Regions from separate parts of the Afipia sp. P52-10 genome, predicted to be linked through region 2. Evidence: riboswitches for the same ligand, from Rfam matches in the RefSeq annotation. Region 2 holds a riboswitch; the other holds the start of a gene.

Region 1 (3,404 bases), 210 kb from region 2:
AGAGCGCATCGGGCCGGCTGATCATCTTCTCATACACGAGGCGGCCGACGATCTGGCCATGCTCGAGAATAAACGGCACTTCGCGCGAACGCACCTCCAGCACCGCCCGCGAGCCTTGCCCGCCGGCGCCGGCATAGCCGAAGCCGGGATCGAAGAAGCCCGCATAGTGAACTCGGAATTCGCCGACCAGCGGATCGAACGGCACCATCTCGGCGGCATAGTCCGGCGGCACCTGCACGGCTTCCTTGGACGCGAGAATATAGAACTCGCCGGGGTCGAGGATCAGGCTGCGATCTTCGCGCGCCATGATCGGCTCCCAGAACTCCGCCATCGGATAACCGGCGCGGCGGTCGACATCGACGACGCCGGTGTGGCGCTTGGCGCGATAGCCGACGAATCCATTCGAGCCCTCGCCCGACAGATCGACGCTGAGCGCAAGGCCGTTGGTGAGATCGGCCTCGTCGGCATCGACCAACCGCTCCTGCGCATGCAATGCGGCCAGCGCCGCGCCGTCCAGCGCCGCCTCTCCCTGCCGGAAGCGGATCTGCGACAGCCGCGAGCCTTCGCGCAGCAGCACCGGAAACGTCTTCGGCGAAATCTCCGCATAGAGCGGGCCATGATAGCCGTGGTCGATCATGTCGAACCGACGGGTGCCGTCGGCGATGACGCGGGTGAACACGTCGAGGCGGCCGGTGGAGCTTTTCGGGTTGGCGGCGGCGGCCACCGACGGCGGCAGCGCCAGGCTCTCGATCAGCGGCACGATGTAGACGCAGTTGGTCTCCAGCACCGCGCCGTCAGCGAGGCTGATCTCATGCAGCTTCAGATCCTCGATCCGGTCGGCGACGGTGGCGCCTGGGCCTGGCAGGAAGCTCGCGCGCACACGGTAGGCGAGATCGCCGAGCCGCAGATCGAGGCTCGCCGGCTGGATCTGGCTTTCGATGAACGGATAGGCGGGCAGGATCGCGCCCGCGTCCGCCATCGCCGCGATCATGCGGTCGGGAAGGATTCCTTTCGCGTCGGGCGGCAGCGCAAGCGGCACGTCGTCATCCTTCAATCGGCTGGGCGGGACCGTGGAACGGCCCGAATTCAAAGAGTTTGAGCATCTTTCCGGTTAACCGAAGCCTGTCTTGACGGGAAGGGCGTCACCGACTAAGAGCAACACTTATCCCGTGGTGATTTGAGCCGGCCGGCTTGCAGCCACGTTAAATAAATCGCTAAACAGGCCGGGGACACATGTGATCCCGGCCCGCAGGGTTTAAGCCCGAGGCCGGTTTTTTATTGGCCGGAACAGGCCAACAAGGAGGTCACAGTGTCCGATTCCAAGTCTGCTGCCGCCGGCACCCGCCACTACCGCCCTGAAACCCGCCTCGTCCACGGCGGCACGCTGCGCTCGCAGTTCGGCGAGACATCCGAGGCGTTGTTCCTGACGCAAGGGTACGTCTACGAGAGCGCCGAGCAGTGCGCGGCCCGCTTCGCCAACACCGACCCCGGCTTCATCTACTCCCGTTTCGCCAACCCGACCGTGTCGATGTTCGAGCAGCGCATGGTCGAGCTTGAAGGCGCCGAGGCGGCGCGCGCGACTGCAACCGGCATGGCGGCGGTGACGACCGCGGTGCTGGCGCCGCTGCGCGCCGGCGACCATGTCGTCGCAGCGAAGGCAATGTTCGGCTCGTGCCGCTTCGTGGTGGAAGACCTGCTGCCGCGCTACGGCATCACCTCGACTTTGGTGGACGGGCTCGATCTCGACCAGTGGCAGAAAGCGATGCGGCCGAACACCAAGACGCTGTTTCTGGAGAGTCCGACCAACCCGACGCTGGAGGTGCTGGACATCGCCGAGATCGCCAAGATCGCGCATGCGGGCGGCGCGCGGCTGATCGTCGACAACGTGTTCGCGACGCCGATCTGGCAGAGCCCGCTCGCGCTCGGCGCCGACGTGGTGGTCTACTCCGCGACGAAACACATCGACGGCCAGGGACGCTGCCTCGGCGGCGTGATCCTGTCGAACAACGACTTCATCCAGGAACACATCCATAACTTCCTGCGCCAAACCGGCCCGTCGATGTCGCCGTTCAACGCCTGGGTGCTGCTGAAGGGCCTGGAGACGCTCGGCGTGCGCGTGCGCCAGCAGACCGAAAACGCAGCGAAGGTCGCAGACGCCTTGGCCAAGCATCCGAAGATCTCGAGACTGATCTATCCCGGCCGTGACGACCATCCGCAGGCGGCGATCGTCAAGAAGCAGATGCGCGCTGGCTCGACCATGGTCGCCTTCGAGGTGAAGGGCGCGCGCGCCGCAGCGTTCCGCACGCTGAACGAGCTGAAGGTTGCCCGCATCTCCAACAACCTCGGCGACTCGAAGAGCCTGGTCACGCACCCGACGACGACGACGCATCAGCGCCTGACTGAGGAAGCCCGCGCCGAACTCGGCATCACTGAGGGCATGATCCGCTACTCCGCCGGCCTCGAACACGCCGACGATCTGATCGAGGATCTGTACGCCGCACTGGAGAAGGCGTGAGGCACGTCTTATCCTTGCGCATATCCTTCTTTGCCCCTCCCTTGTGGGGGAGGGGTGTTCTCTTTCCAGCCCTTACATCGGCCGGTAGAGCAGCACGTCCGGTGGAATCTCGATGCCCGCCTGAACCCGCGACACCGTGTCGATGATGGTGTCGCCGAGCAACTGGGCGAAGCAGGCATAGCCCCAGTCGTTCATGTGCAGACCGTCGTGAATGACGAAGCTGTCGAACGGCAGCTTCTGGTCATCGTGCCACCCTCGCATGACGGAGAAGCGCGGGAAGTGCGCGATCTGCCGCGCCTGCGCGATCCGCGTCAGCAGGCTGACCATCTTGTTGCTCTTCTCCTCGGCGTCCTTGCTGGTGGTGGCCGGCACGAACTGCGGATCGATCAGCACGACGTCGGCGCCGGTCGCCTTCAGCTTGTCGATGCCCTCGTTGACCAGCGCCTCGGTGCGCGCAACGGCCGCGTCATCTTCCTTGATCACGGTGTTGGTGCCGAGCTGCCAGATCACCAGGTCCGGCTTGGCGTCGAGCACCGCGACCTTGATCCGCTTCAGCATCTGCACCGTGTCCTCGCCGCCGATGCCGCGGTTGAGCACGGTGATGTCCGACTTCGGATACTTGCGCCGCAACTGGTCGGCGAGACGATACGGATAGGAGAAGATCGGCGAGGTCGTCCCGAAGCCAACCGTCGAGGACGAACCGAACGCGACGATGGTGACCGGCTGACCGGCCGCGAGCTTCTTGGCGATGCCCGGCAGCGAACCTTCCATGTAGGCGTTCTTGCTGGAGCACGGCACGCGATTGAAAATGTCCGCTGCACGCTTGACCGCATCGTCGAGCTTGCCGGCGGCCGCGCCGAGCTTGTCCTTGGCCTGTTCGGTGACGCCG
Region 2 (3,404 bases):
AGGCCGAAGCCCTTGCCGATCGCCTCGCGCAAGACCCGGGAAGAGCCTTCCGGATAGTCCTCAAGATGGGCCGCACAGTCCCGGTACGCGGCGATCGCCTTTGGCGAGGGGCCGAGTGGGGTCTCGTTGGCGGACAGCTTGTAGACTTTGGCGACGCCCGGAGCTTCGCTCTTGCCCGGAACATAGGGGGCAATATCGAGAACGCCAGGACGCGGCATCGGACGGGACATGGACTTGAACTCCGGACTTGCTCTTGAAGGCGCAGGGCCTCGACATCGGTTGGGTTATGAAAGCGGTCTGTCGGCAGCGGTCAGACGTGTCGATGGACGCCGTTGGCCGGCACCCTATAGCGGCTCGCATGGCTGCCGACGAGGGCACTCGAGCGCAACGAGGCCCCCGCTCCGATCAGGGCTGATTTCAGCCGTTCCAGCCCGTCGGGCGTGGTGATGGAGACGAGCAGCACGGCACCGTCGAAAGCGGTATCGGGCACCGCCACCACTTCGGCGATCGGCGAGATCGCGCGGGCCACCTCGGCGCTCCAGCCGGACACACGGATCGAAACCATCTCGACCTCGGTGACGAAGGCGTCGTCGGCGACCCGCGAAATCACGAACACCGGCAGCGCGGCCGGATGGTCGGCGCGCTCCAGGAACGGCAGCCGGGCGATGATCTTCGGCGCGTTCGCAGGCTCGAGCGCGGTCCACCATGCGGCGCGACTGTCGGTCGCCGACACCAGCGCGAGATCGCCCTTGGACTTTGCGACAGCCTCGACCGCGGCCGCGGCGCTGAAATGCGGCACGAACGGCACGGTGAAGCCGAAATGGAAGCGGGCGGAATCGCGCATCGCCGAGTCGCCCGCAGACAGGTCGGCATGCATCGAGAACGGCGCCTGGACATAAGTGAAGGTGGAGATGATGACGCGCCAGATGCTCTCGACCGTGTCAAGCGGCAGCATGCCTTTGTGGCGCTCCACCAGCCGGCGCATCATGCCCGCCTCGCGTGCGGGGCGGAAGGCGGAGCCGACCTCCTCGGTCTTCTTCACCGCGATCAGGCGGTCGATGATCTGGCCGCGCTCCATCAAAAGACCGTGCATCGCCTCGTCGATGCGATCGATCTCCTGGCGCAGGTCCTGCAACGAAACCTGCGTGTCCTGCTGTTGAGGCGCGGGGGCCGGCGATTTCGACATGGAAACCCTCAAAAGCGCGGCAATGGCGTCGGAGCCCGAGCCGCGCTGGCCGCATTGATAGGAAAGACGGACGGCGAAAGCAAAGAAAACATTGATAAATTTACGCCGGACGGAGGCGGCGGCACCCGCTGCGCGCGCGGGCCTTGCCTTGACGCGGTGGCGGACGAAGACTAAAACCCTAACCCACTCCGTGGTCATTTGAGCCGGCCGGCTTGCAGCCACGTTAAATAACTCGCTAAACAGGCCGGGGAACGTGATCCCGGCCGAACCTCCCGTTCAGGCCGGTTTTTTATTGGCTTGGCGGGGGCTGACGACGACAAGGGTGCGCGCCGGATGGCGCGACCACCCCCGAAGAGGCCGAGATGGTGACTGTGCAGCCGTTACCGAGTTCGAGAGCGACGCCGCGTCGCGAGGCGGACGATCCGTCGTCGCTGGTGATGACGTTCGGGCCCGATCAGCCGCTGCAACTCGACTGCGGCGTGGCGCTGGCGCCGTTTCAACTCGCCTACCAGACCTACGGCACGCTCAATGCCGACAAGACCAATGCCATCCTGATCTGTCACTGGCTGACCGGCGACCAGCATGTCGCCAATGTGCATCCCGTCACCGGCAAGCCCGGCTCCTGGGACGTGATGATCGGTCCCGGCAAGCCGATCGATACCGACCGCTATTTCGTGATCTGCTCGAACGTGCTCGGCGGCTGCATGGGCTCGAGCGGGCCGTTCTCGACCAACCCGAGCACGGGCGAACTGTGGGGCCTGGATTTTCCGGTCATCACGATCCCCGACATGGTGCGCGCGCAGGCGATGCTGCTCGATCGCCTCGGCATCGACACGTTGTTCGCCGTCGTCGGCGGCTCGATGGGCGGCATGCAGGTGCTGCAATGGGCGTCCGCCTATCCGCAGCGGGTGTTCTCGGCCTTGCCGGTAGCCTGCAGCACGCGGCATTCGGCGCAGAACATCGCCTTCCACGAGGTCGGCCGTCAGGCGGTGATGGCCGATCCGGACTGGCGCGGCGGCCGCTATTTCGCCGAAGGCATCGTGCCGCGTCGCGGGCTGAGCGTCGCTCGCATGGCCGCGCACATCACCTACCTGTCGGATCCGGCGCTGCACCGGAAATTCGGGCGGAAGCTGCAGGATCGGGCGATGCCGACGTTTTCGTTCGATGCGGATTTCGAGGTCGAGAGCTATCTGCGCCACCAGGGCTCGTCGTTCGTCGATCGCTTCGATGCCAACACCTATCTCTACCTGACGCGGGCGATGGACTATTTCGACATCGCTGCCGATCATGACGGGGTGCTGGCGGAGGCCTTCCGCAATACGCGGACGCGATTCTGCGTGGTGTCGTTCACCAGCGACTGGCTGTTTCCGACGTCGGAGTCGCGGGCGATCGTGCATGCCCTCAATGCCGGCGGTGCGCGCGTGTCGTTCGCGGAGATCGAGACCGACAAGGGCCATGACGCGTTCCTGCTCGATCTGCCGGAGTTCTTCGACATCGTCCGCGCCTTCCTCGAATCCGGCGCGGCTGCACGCGGCCTGCCGCGGAAAGGGTGAGGCGATGGCGGTGACCGAGACGACTGCGCTGCGCGAGGCAGCGGCGAAGGCCGGCGCGACTGTGCCGCCGGCGGACGCTGCGCAGAAGCCGCACCGCGCCGACCATCTGCTGGTGGCGGCAATGGTCGAATCCGGCTCGCGCGTGCTCGATGTCGGCTGCGGCGACGGTGATCTGCTGCGGCTTCTGGAGACGCGCGGCGTCGATGGACGCGGCATCGAGCTGTCACGCGAGGGCGTCAACCGCTGCGTGGCGAAGGGGCTTGCCGTCATCCAGGGCGACGCCGACACCGACCTTGCGGATTATCCCGACGATGCCTTCGATTATGTGATCCTGTCGCAGACGCTGCAGGCGACGCGGCAGCCGCGGGTGGTGCTCGAGCACATGCTGCGGATCGGCCGGCACGGCATCGTCTCGTTCCCGAATTTCGGCCACTGGCGGATGCGGCTGCAATTGCTGTTCAAGGGCCAGATGCCGCGCACCGACAATCTGCCGGCGAGCTGGTACGACACCGCCAACATCCATTTCTGCACGATCAAGGATTTCGTGCAGCTCTGCGATGAGATCGACGCGTCGATGGACCGCGCCGTCGCGCTCGACGGCTGGGGCACGCCGCTGCGCCTGAACGCGCCGTGGTGGTTCTGGAATCTGTTCGGCGAGCAGGGCG

The links. A riboswitch is a leader RNA that binds a small molecule or an ion and turns the genes downstream of it on or off. The one in region 2 is predicted to bind S-adenosylmethionine.
Region 1: it holds a riboswitch for S-adenosylmethionine, as region 2 does, so the genes downstream of both, X566_RS05935 (O-succinylhomoserine sulfhydrylase) here and X566_RS04890 (homoserine O-acetyltransferase) in region 2, are expected to answer to the same signal.

Annotation. Positions count from the first base shown of each region.
Region 1 is NZ_AZSJ01000003.1:979,719-983,122, forward strand. It holds gene X566_RS05930 (2'-deoxycytidine 5'-triphosphate deaminase) at 1-1,039, opposite strand, end outside; SAM riboswitch at 1,160-1,239, shown strand; gene X566_RS05935 (O-succinylhomoserine sulfhydrylase) at 1,310-2,515, shown strand; gene X566_RS05940 (SGNH/GDSL hydrolase family protein) at 2,588-3,404, opposite strand, start outside.
Region 2 is NZ_AZSJ01000003.1:774,142-777,545, reverse strand. It holds gene hisC (histidinol-phosphate transaminase) at 1-230, opposite strand, end outside; gene X566_RS04895 (chorismate mutase) at 311-1,186, opposite strand; SAM riboswitch at 1,367-1,446, shown strand; gene X566_RS04890 (homoserine O-acetyltransferase) at 1,549-2,739, shown strand; gene metW (methionine biosynthesis protein MetW) at 2,744-3,404, shown strand, end outside.